One region of the Paenibacillus sp. FSL H8-0280 genome, then DNA from elsewhere that is predicted to be linked to it. Evidence: riboswitches for the same ligand, from Rfam matches in the RefSeq annotation. Region 1 holds a riboswitch; the other holds the start of a gene.
What was found. A riboswitch is a leader RNA that binds a small molecule or an ion and turns the genes downstream of it on or off. The one in region 1 is predicted to bind cyclic di-AMP.
Positions count from the first base shown of each region.

Region 1 (5,317 bases):
TTTGTGAAGAAGCGCGCCTTCAAGTTGTTTGAGATTGTTTTTCTCCGCTGGGCAAAAGAAGCCTGTACCACTTCGAAGTAGTGTGCTTCATCTGGAATCTCCACTGGCGGCTGCTCACGCACTTTCAGCTTAATGACAGCTGATTCCACATTAGGTTGCGGAATGAAGACCGTAGGAGGCACAATACACACAAGCTCCGGCATACTGTAGTACTGAACTGCGATGCTCAGACTACCGTAGTCTTTTGATCCCGGTGCAGCAGCCATGCGTTCAGCCACTTCTTTTTGGATCATGACAACAATGCTGTCTACCGGCAGCTTCTCTTCCAGCAGTTTCATCATGATTGGAGTCGTTACATAATAAGGCAGGTTAGCCACGACACTGACTTTGTCCACGGATGCAAAATCCGTATTAAACAACTCAGCCAGATCAAGCTTCAGCACATCCCCATGATGAACACGTACATTCGAATAAGGCCGCATCACTTCTCCCAGGATTGGGATCAAGCGCTGATCAATCTCTACGGCTGTGACGGGACCGGCTACCCGAGCCAGTCGCTCCGTAAGGGCTCCAATACCCGGCCCAATCTCCAGTGCGCCCTTGGACTCGTCCAAGTCGGCTGCATTAACGATTTTGTTCAGTATATTTTGATCGATCAGAAAGTTCTGACCCAGACTTTTCTTAAATGAGAATCCGTGTCTTTGAATAATCTCTTTCGTACGCTTGGGCGTTGCAATTTCTATCGTCTCTTCCATGTCCTTCATATGCTCACAATCCTTCACGTTCAATTTGCGCTAATGCTGTAGAGAATTCTTCCCGTGTAATCTGAAATACACTGAGACGTTTGTGGAACTGCTTACCGTTACAATAACCGATACCCAGCAGATTGCCCATCTCCATGCGACGTGCAGCAGCCTGCGGATGCACGATAAGTCCTGCCGCGATCAGGTCCTCCCAATCGATCAGGCTCGGAGCACCTTCGTATGAAGTATGTACGCGCGCCAGAGCATGACGGATCGCCTCTGGTGAGGCATTCTCCACCCCAATGTCCCCTTTGCGCGTTGCATCAGCTTCCGGAATGAAGGCATGTTTGCAACCTGGCACCTTGTTCGCAATAATTTTACGAATGCGTTCGCCAGCATGGTCCGGATCTGTCAGTATAATGACTCCCCGTCTCTCCTGAGCAAGCGCAATCCGCTTCAGAATGCGTTGGTTGATTGCTGATCCACCTGTTTCTATGGTATCGGCTTCCACGGCCCGACGGATAGCTACCGTATCGTCACGGCCTTCCACCACAATGACTTCTTTTATCATGTTCCATTTCTTCCTTTCTAACGCAAAAAGAAGAGGAATATCCTCTTCTCTGCCAAACGGCGGGGGAGCTGAATTCAGACTCCTCCGCCGCATATTCCGCATGAATCATTCATGCAACTATTTTATAGCATTCCCATTTCAAAGTAAAACGATTTTAGTTCGCTTCCGGCTTCACCGGACCGATCACGTAGACCGTCTTGCCTTTCTTACGTCCAAAATTCAGGGCATGCTTCACACTGTCATAATACACATCAATTTTGTTGCCTTTAATGGCACCGCCTGTATCTTCCGCACGACGGAATCCCAGACCTTCGATATATACCCACCAGCCAATTGGAATGACTTTGGGATCAACCGCAATGGTGCGCCCTTCCGTTACACGAGTACCGGAAGCTGTTTTAGTTCCAATGCCAGGCTCTTCGGAAGAGTAGGCAGTCATGGATACATTTTTAAGTACTTTGGAGTATTTAAAAGAAGTCCCGGATACGGTAATCACTTTGCTGCCCGAGGCAGATGTTTTCTTCGAGTTCGTTGTTGTAGACTTTTTGGTTGTTGACGTTTGAGCCGATACGGTCTGAATCTCAGGTTCTTTCACGACCGGTTTTGCTTTGGTGCCAACAGCGATCACTTTATCTACACGATTATTCGCGACAGATTTTCCGACCATTTTTTTGGAGACCAATTCTCCATCCTGAAATACCTTTTCGATATGCTGCACAATTGTGCCTTCTTTGCCGTTCACAACGACACGGTTATCCCCTTTGTACAAGCTAGGGTCAGCCGTTTTAATGACTTTGTAAGCGATCGGTTGCTCTACTTCCACTGTACGCTTTGTTACGCGCACTACACGGATCTTCATCTCCGCTTTGATCGCAGTTCCAAGCGCCGGATACACTTTATCATTACTTTCAACTTGAATACCTGATTTTTGAATTGCATCTTCTACCGATGAATCGGTTGTATACAGAGTCTTGGTGTCTCCGTCTGCCGTAATGTTAACTGGAACGGCCCGCTCAATAACGATTCGGTCTCCATCTGTAATCGCCCCATTCATGGACATGGATACCTTATCGTGAGGGCTGACTGTGATCGACTGCTCCTCCAGCATTTCCTGAAGCATTCCTGTACGAGTCTCTACCACCTGAGCTTTGCCATCAATAACCAGTGAAATTTGTTTCCCGGCCTGACCGTAAACGACTAACAAGATCATGATTGTAAGCGCAATTGAGAAAATCGCGATCAATGCCATTTGACGCATGTTCTCATGCTTCCACCGCAACGCGAAAGACTTACTGGATGATCGTGACTCATGGGTCTCTTCTGGTTGGAATGTGCCCACTTCTCCGTCCTCCTTCATAGCCTCGCCGTCTAAAGTAATGCATGATGTCTTTGACGTGACTATACCAAATTTTCTACAGAACACAGATCGGACCAACATAATCCGGTTCTGCACCATGAATCAATCTTCGCAACATGATGTCATCCTCCTGAATACCTACCGTATGATGACAATATTTCTTTTATTCAAAAACAAAAAAGCCAAAGAAAGAGTGTAAGAGGAACTCTTTCGTGGCTTCCGAATGATTTTGAATATCGGAAATTCATGCACGAGGTTGCCTCTCTTTTTCCGCTTGCGAGGTTAGCTGTCGGGTTCGGGCGAAAGAGAGCCGCCCTATCTTGGGTCACCCGCTCATGGCGGACGCCCTTGAATTCACCCCGAGACCCAAAGAAGAAATCAAATACGGCTTCGCAGTTCCCTTCGCTGCTTTTGGGTCAGCGAACGTTGCGCATCGGCCAAATACACCGATGTTTAAGCCCTATTGGTTCCCCCGCTCTCCGATAACGGAGACTCAGCGAGACTGATTCATGAAAGTAATGTTGTTTCATCGGAAAGTGTCCCTTTGTTCATCCCCCGAACATCTGTCCAATTTTCCGCACAACAATTCACTGAAAAGATGATATCCTGTTTTGATGCATGTTGTAAAGCGTTGATCAAGTACGTTTTTCTGAATATTTGGTTAAAATATTGTAATATTCTTGATTTATTTGGATCAAAGGGCAAATTACCTCCGCTTACCTGCCTTTTTCACCTCATTTGCTCGTTTTTTTAACGAATCCCAAATCGTTCCATGGCATTTTTGGTTGTTATTGCAGCAATTTCCTCCACCGAAATGCCTTTAATTTCCGCAGCTGCCTCTGCAACCAGACGTACATGCGCTGTCTCATTTCGCTTCCCACGATAAGGGTGAGGTGTCAAATATGGAGCATCTGTTTCAATGAAAAATCGGTCCATAGGAACCTTCTCCAGCACCTCTTTGGGCTGCTTTGCATTTTTGAATGTGATCGGTCCTCCGAAAGAGAGATGGAAGCCCATATCGAGACAACTTTTTGCTGTTTCCCAGCTGCCCGAGAACGAGTGCATCACACCACCAACTTCGCCAGCCTTCTCTTCACGCAAAATTCTTATGATATCCTCATGTGCATCCCGATTATGGATGACAATTGGCATGTTCACTTCACGCGCCAAAGCAATTTGTTGTCGTAATACGCGATGCTGTATTTCTTTGGGTGAAGTATCCCAGTGATAATCCAATCCAATCTCACCGATCGCAACCACTTTTTCATGCTTGCATAAAGATGCAATCCACTCCAAATCGCCCTCCTGCATTGTTATCGCATCTACGGGATGCCACCCTACAGCTGCATATATAAAGTCATACGTTTCGGCGAGTTTCATTGTGGTTGGAATTGTCTCCCGGTTAAAGCCAATGTTGATCATACGACCAACTCCTGCATCCACAGCACGCTGAATCATGTCCTCGCGGTCCTCGTCGAATTGTGGTGCATCCAGATGTGTATGTGTGTCGAACAGCATCATGTCTGTATCTCCCTTCATGTCGAAATAACGACTATCTTCTTTTTCAAAATTCAATTTGTAAAATTCAATAATTCAATGACTCATACATAAAACATTTTGGGCATCTGTGTATTACATCATTACGTTTGTTTCTTCAAAACTACAATATATAGAAGATATACGGATATTCTGATCTATATATTGCTTATTGCACTCATTCTGCCTGCTTGCATTTACAAAATTATGTCGATCTACATATACTCCCCATTAAAGCAGATTACTGTATCATGAAAAATAGCTCTTTTAGAAAGTGTTTTGATATCGAAATTCTTCATCGGATTATACCCACACGATTACAAGAAATAGGGGCGTATATGTGACGGTAATTCGTGAATAATCGCATCCACCTTGTTTTGCGGGTAATACAAATGATGTTTCCCTCGGTGAAGTCCGCTGATGGAACGGACAATGTCAGATACTTCTGACAACTCACGTAAATTGTCCTGTCGATCCAGAAGAAGAATCTGCTTATCTGTGGATTCATCCGGACGAAACACATCATACGGATTATCCGAAGGAAAATCAATTTCAAGATCATATTCGGGATCGAGGCCAGCCTGTACAAAAGCTTCCCGAATCTCTTCCATCATTGTCAAGTCGACCTGTTCAAGCTCTACATACTTATATAACTTGCGATCCATAAAACGTTCGCATAACTCACTCAGAACAGTATCGTCCTCCTTGCGCCACTGCGTAAATGCCGTCTGAATTAATGCTTCATCCAACTGCAAATATTCATCCACGGATAATTCTCCTTCAAATAATTGAGGGAGTGGATCAATCATGAAGCGGAATTGAAAACCATGTTGTAGGAGTATTTTCGCTCGCTTGAATATTTGCCGCAATATAATTTCAGAACTACGAGTTACCGGATGGAAGTAGATCTGCCAATACATCTGATACCGAGACATTAGGTAATCCTCCACTGCATGCATGCCTGACTCCTTGACTACAATCCGCCCATGATAAGGACGCAGCATCCGAAGGATACGATCAAGGTCAATCGTGCCGTAATTTACACCTGTAAAATAGGCATCCCTGAGCAAATAATCCATTCGGTCTGCATCAAGCGGACTGGTCACCAAG
Region 1 covers NZ_CP150296.1:30,925-36,241, reverse strand. Annotated here, with positions in the region: gene rsmA (16S rRNA (adenine(1518)-N(6)/adenine(1519)-N(6))-dimethyltransferase RsmA) at 1-764, opposite strand, end outside; gene rnmV (ribonuclease M5) at 769-1,314, opposite strand; gene MHI12_RS00150 (ubiquitin-like domain-containing protein) at 1,469-2,653, opposite strand; cyclic di-AMP (ydaO/yuaA leader) riboswitch at 2,927-3,180, opposite strand; gene MHI12_RS00145 (TatD family hydrolase) at 3,422-4,192, opposite strand; gene MHI12_RS00140 (HD domain-containing protein) at 4,525-5,317, opposite strand, start outside.

Region 2 (5,317 bases), 1.5 Mb from region 1:
TACATGGACCCCGGGAACTGGGCAACAGATATCGCAGGCGGCTCGCAGTTCGGGTATACCTTGTTATCCGTTATCCTGTTATCGAACCTGATGGCCGTTGTCCTTCAGTCGCTGGCTGGCAAGCTCGGCATCGTCACTGGACGGGATCTGGCTCAAGCCTGTCGTGAACGATTCAGCATGCCTGTTGTCATGATGTTATGGATACTGTGTGAGCTTGCCATTGCAGCCACCGATCTGGCTGAAGTCATTGGTTCTGCCATCGCGTTAAAGCTGTTATTTAACATCCCCATGTTATACGGCGTTATTATCACCGCAGTCGATGTACTCCTGATTCTTGTACTGCAAAACAAAGGTTTCCGCGCTCTGGAAACTCTCGTCATTGTGCTGATGGCAACCATAGCCCTCTGCTTCGGCATTGACCTGTTTCTGGCGAAACCGGATATGGGCGGTGTTCTCCATGGTTTTGTACCAAATGTTGAGATTCTGCAAAATCCGGCTATGCTCTATATCGCCATTGGTATTATCGGAGCAACCGTGATGCCGCATAATCTGTACCTGCATTCTTCCATTGTGCAGACCCGTCAGATCGAACAGACACCACAGGGCAAAAAAGAAGCCATTCGGTACTCGACCATGGATTCTACGATCGCGTTGACACTGGCCCTGTTCATCAATGCGGCTATCCTGATTGTATCTGCTGCTGTATTCCACAGTGCTGGTATGACGCAGGTTGCCGAGATCGCAGATGCCTATCATCTGCTGACACCTCTATTAGGTACTACGGTTGCAAGTATCCTGTTCGGTGTGGCGCTGTTAGCATCAGGTCAGAACTCTACCCTTACAGGTACACTCGCTGGGCAGATCGTTATGGAAGGTTTTCTGAACATTCGAATTCCGGCTTGGCTGCGCAGACTGGTCACACGTCTGATCGCCATCATCCCGGCGGTAATTGTGACAGCCATTGCAGGAGAACATGGCACAGAAGAACTGCTCATTCTGAGCCAGGTCGTGCTGTCGCTTCAATTGCCCTTTGCTGTAATTCCCCTGGTGATGTTCACAAGTGATAAAAAAAGCATGGGTGCATTCGCCAACAAATTGTGGCTCAAAATCATCTCATGGGTCATTGCCGCGATTATCGTTGTACTGAATGTATATCTGATCATTCAGACGATCCGTTTGTTCTAATCTCGTTCAAATCGACTCGTTACTAAAAAGGCTGATCAACTCCGGTATTTTATACCCAAGTTGATCAGCCTTTATTGTTGCAATATAGCAAGGTGTTTCCTTTTATAGTAAAACTCAAACTCCAATAAACAACCATCTGAATCTAATCCTGATTTGGCATCAGTAACGGCAAGAGTTGATCCAATGAATCAACAGTCCAATCCGCACGTTGGTCATCCGATAATTCTGGCTGGAATCTTCCGTAACCCTGCATAATTCGAATCGTCCGCATGCCCAGATTCTGAGCAGGTATAATGTCGTTATCGATCCGATCGCCGATCATGACAGCTTCCTCCGGTTCACAACCGGCCTGTTTCAAGGCCACAGCGTATAACTCAGGGTCTGGCTTGGACACTCCTTCTTCAGCCGAACATGCCAGAACATCAACATACTTCCGCAAGCCGTAGCTCTCCAGTCTCTCTTCCGTTCCTGGACTCTGATTGGCAATAATGCCAATGCGATAATGCCGTGACAACTGCTGAAGAACGGAATCCGCTGAAGGAAAAGGACGTTCAAGATCTTTTTGAAACTTCAGCTTGTCCTGAATCTGTTTCTGGTGTCCCTCGTCTTCAACGAATGTGCGAATCGCCACTCTCATCGGCCATTGCTCATATTTTCGGTAACAGTTGGCAAACAGTTCGCGTACCGCATCAATTTTCACTGGATACCCTAAAGCACAAGCTTCACGGACGAACTGTCCGATAATATCATCAACCGGCTCCCATTCATCCACCAGCGTATCTCCAACATCAAAAAACAACCATTTTAATCCACCTACATCCGGCACGCCAATTCCTCCTTGTAACCATAAAAAAGAAGACTCACCATCATGCATGAGTCTCCTCAAACTTCCGTTTATCGATACATTCAATTATAACAGGCACCTTACACCTGAGCAATCACAAGCTATGGCATTAACCATTGAGGAGAAAGCCAACTTCCCCATTGAGCGAATATACAATCCGGTCTGCGCCCATGCCCCGATAGATGCCCTTTGGATGGCTTTGCTCCGTAATGACGCACAGGGATTTCGATGTCCATGAACGGCAGATCTGTAAATAACGACAGGTCAGATTCAGGCTGTTTTCGAAAATAAACACGTTGCCTACGCTGCCCTGCGGCAAAAACCATTTTTGAGCTGCAGCCGTGTTCATGCGAATGACATGTTCTACTCCGATTCTACGGAGTCTGCGCTCTTCCCCTGCACTGTTGGTTAGAACGGCAAACGGCATTTTTTTGTACATCAGTAATTTGATAAATTTGCGTCCTGCTTCATTTGGAGCAGTCACTAAGATCATCTCAGTATCCATCATTCGTTCCTCCCTTGGCGTGAAAAGACAACAAAAAAGAAGCGTGGGGGACCAAGGCCTCCCGAACGCTTCTTAAAGAATCCATGGCGAAAACGCCATGAACCAGCGTACGGCTTGTTGCCTCTCCCTTTAACGCTTACGAGGTTAGCTGACGGATTCGGGCGCGAGAGTCGCCCTATTTCCGGCTGTCACCGGAAAATTCACCCCATGAATGCCTACTGTCCTGGACAGCGCATTCCGTTGGTTCCCCCGTTTTCCACTCATGAATGAATGGAAACTCAGCGATTAAAACATCGTTCGTATATCTTAAGATAAGATCGAGCGATATTATCGTTTGTTTCGTTTTTCATATACAATTTAGTTTAAATTGAAATTACGTTATGAATCATACACCCGTGCCATGACGGTGTAAAGTCCTCACAGATCACCGAATCGGCAGATTTTTGCCAATACTCATCCATAATAACGCTTACAATAAGGTTATACTCTATCCATCTCTTCAAGGCTATCTAATTCTCACTCTGACGAAAATCCCTTCGCAATTCATTCACGTATTCCGCACAACTTGCCTGTTTTGATTCTTTTAACACCATATTAGTTTTGCAATATTTAATTGTAACCAATATAATAGAAGATATAAGAGTAAATAAATGGAGGCGATTTAGATGACAGTCTACGATTACAAAGTGAATACCCTTCGCGGTCAAGAAGTTGAAATGTCCGACTACCGTGACAAAGTGCTCCTGATCGTGAATACGGCAAGCTCATGCGGCCTTACCCCTCAATTCAAAGGTCTTCAAGAACTGCAAGACAAGTTTCAAGATGCTCCATTTGAAGTTCTTGGTTTCCCAAGTAACCAGTTTGCACAGGAAAAAGGATCTTCCGACGATATTGCCGAGTTCTGTCAGATGAATTATGGCGTGAGCTTCCCCATGTTTGAGAAAATTGATGTGAACGGATCAAGCGCTCACCCTCTTTTCCAACACCTTAGTACAGAAGCTCCTGGCCTGCTCGGCTCCAAAGCAATCAAATGGAATTTCACCAAATTCCTTGTGGATCAGAACGGACAGGTCATTAAACGTTATGCTCCCAAAACAACACCGGACAAGATTGAAGAAGATATCAAGAACTTGCTGCAAAAATAATACACAGGCCACCCGTAGCCGGAAGGTAGAGCAGTATTGCCCCGGTAATGGATGGCTTTTTTTCTCAACTTTGATGTTATACTGTTCGAAAAAGACAAAAAAGAAGCTTTCCAATAACGGAAAGCTTCTTTTTAATCGTTCATATGATGCGGTCGAGAGGACTCGAACCTCCACGGGCATACGCCCACTACCCCCTCAAGATAGCGTGTCTGCCATTCCACCACGACCGCATGTCGTAAATAATCGGCAACAGAATTGATTATACCGGGTTCAGAACTAAAAGTAAAGTATTTTTTAATACTTCTTTTTCAGCTAGGCATTTTCATCAAAAATCGCATAATCTCGTCATCTTTACCCATGAACTGCATATTATTAGATTTGATCCCCTCTTTTTCGGTATGAGTCGATCTTATTGATTCATTTATATATAGTCCTTCCTTATATATGGTCCTCCCTGCACTTCGCCATATAAATAACACGGTGAGTTATATAAAATAACAAAAATATTGAATTACAAATTTAATCCATTAAATTTCACGGATACTATTGACAAAAAGCGGACATTTATGGGATGATAACTACCATATAATTCGGATTTTTAAACATAAAGCAAACAAAAGGAATATAAATGTCACTTTAAGTGACATTTAACGAACACAGGAGGCGAATGATTGTGAACCGTGGGAATAAGCTGCTCGATTATGTCAAACTGCTTGATTCCTCTATTCAGGTTGGAGGGTTCACCCATTCCTTCGGCATGGATATCCATATCAGGGAGGGTACCATTCGTAATGCTGAAGATCTCGAATCATTCATGCGTTGTCAGTTGCATCCCAGCATCGTCCGTCTTGAAGGTATGGCCATCAAAGGCATCTATACCGCAGCAGATCACAAGGATACATGGCGGATAGCTCTGATCGACAAGCTCGTCCATGTTCAGCGAACCCCTGGAGATCTCAGAGAACAAGCTGCCGCCATGGGTAAACGATTGATCAGACTTGCACGCGCTCTGCACCCCTGGATTGAATTCAGCCAGCTCGAACAGATCTTTGCCAAATACGATTCGGTTGGCTGCCTCTCCACTGTTCACGCCTGGATTAACCACCACCTCGACATCCCGGTCGAGGAGGCGGTCCTTGGTTACCTGCATTCAGCCATGAATGCCTGCATAACCGAAGCCTCCAAAGTCATTCCCCTGAACAACGATACAACCAAGGATCTGATGGTCCGCCTGGCCACAGATCTGGAGAATGAATGGAAGACCGTCAGCGCCTCGGCTGCGGATGGACTGGCACAGCCAACCTCGATGTCCATGAAATCGTTTTTCCCCAGTTTCCATATGCTCGGAGCTGGACTTCATGCCTACAGGGCCTAATCCTCTTCCTCCTCATATCTACTCCCCTTCATTCAGACAAACTAAAAACACGCGGCAACCTCCTTGCCGACGTGTTTTTTGTCATTTTATTTGTTTTATTTACGTATTTACGCCATTTATCATCACAAAATACACTTTTTTCCGTCTTTTTTAATTGTTAGATGACGAATTTGCGTATATAATGAAACATACAGCTCGCATTTCTATATATTCTACATGAAGAAAGGGCGGCTGAATACTACATTCTAACCAGGGGTGAACCC
Region 2 covers NZ_CP150296.1:1,574,398-1,579,714, reverse strand. Annotated here, with positions in the region: gene MHI12_RS06960 (Nramp family divalent metal transporter) at 1-1,185, shown strand, start outside; gene MHI12_RS06955 (HAD family hydrolase) at 1,328-2,011, opposite strand; gene MHI12_RS06950 (hypothetical protein) at 2,139-2,537, opposite strand; cyclic di-AMP (ydaO/yuaA leader) riboswitch at 2,653-2,828, opposite strand; gene MHI12_RS06945 (glutathione peroxidase) at 3,200-3,679, shown strand; tRNA gene MHI12_RS06940 (tRNA-Leu) at 3,827-3,909, opposite strand; gene MHI12_RS06935 (urease accessory protein UreF) at 4,353-5,054, shown strand.
Region 2: it holds a riboswitch for cyclic di-AMP, as region 1 does, so the genes downstream of both, MHI12_RS06950 (hypothetical protein) here and MHI12_RS00150 (ubiquitin-like domain-containing protein) in region 1, are expected to answer to the same signal.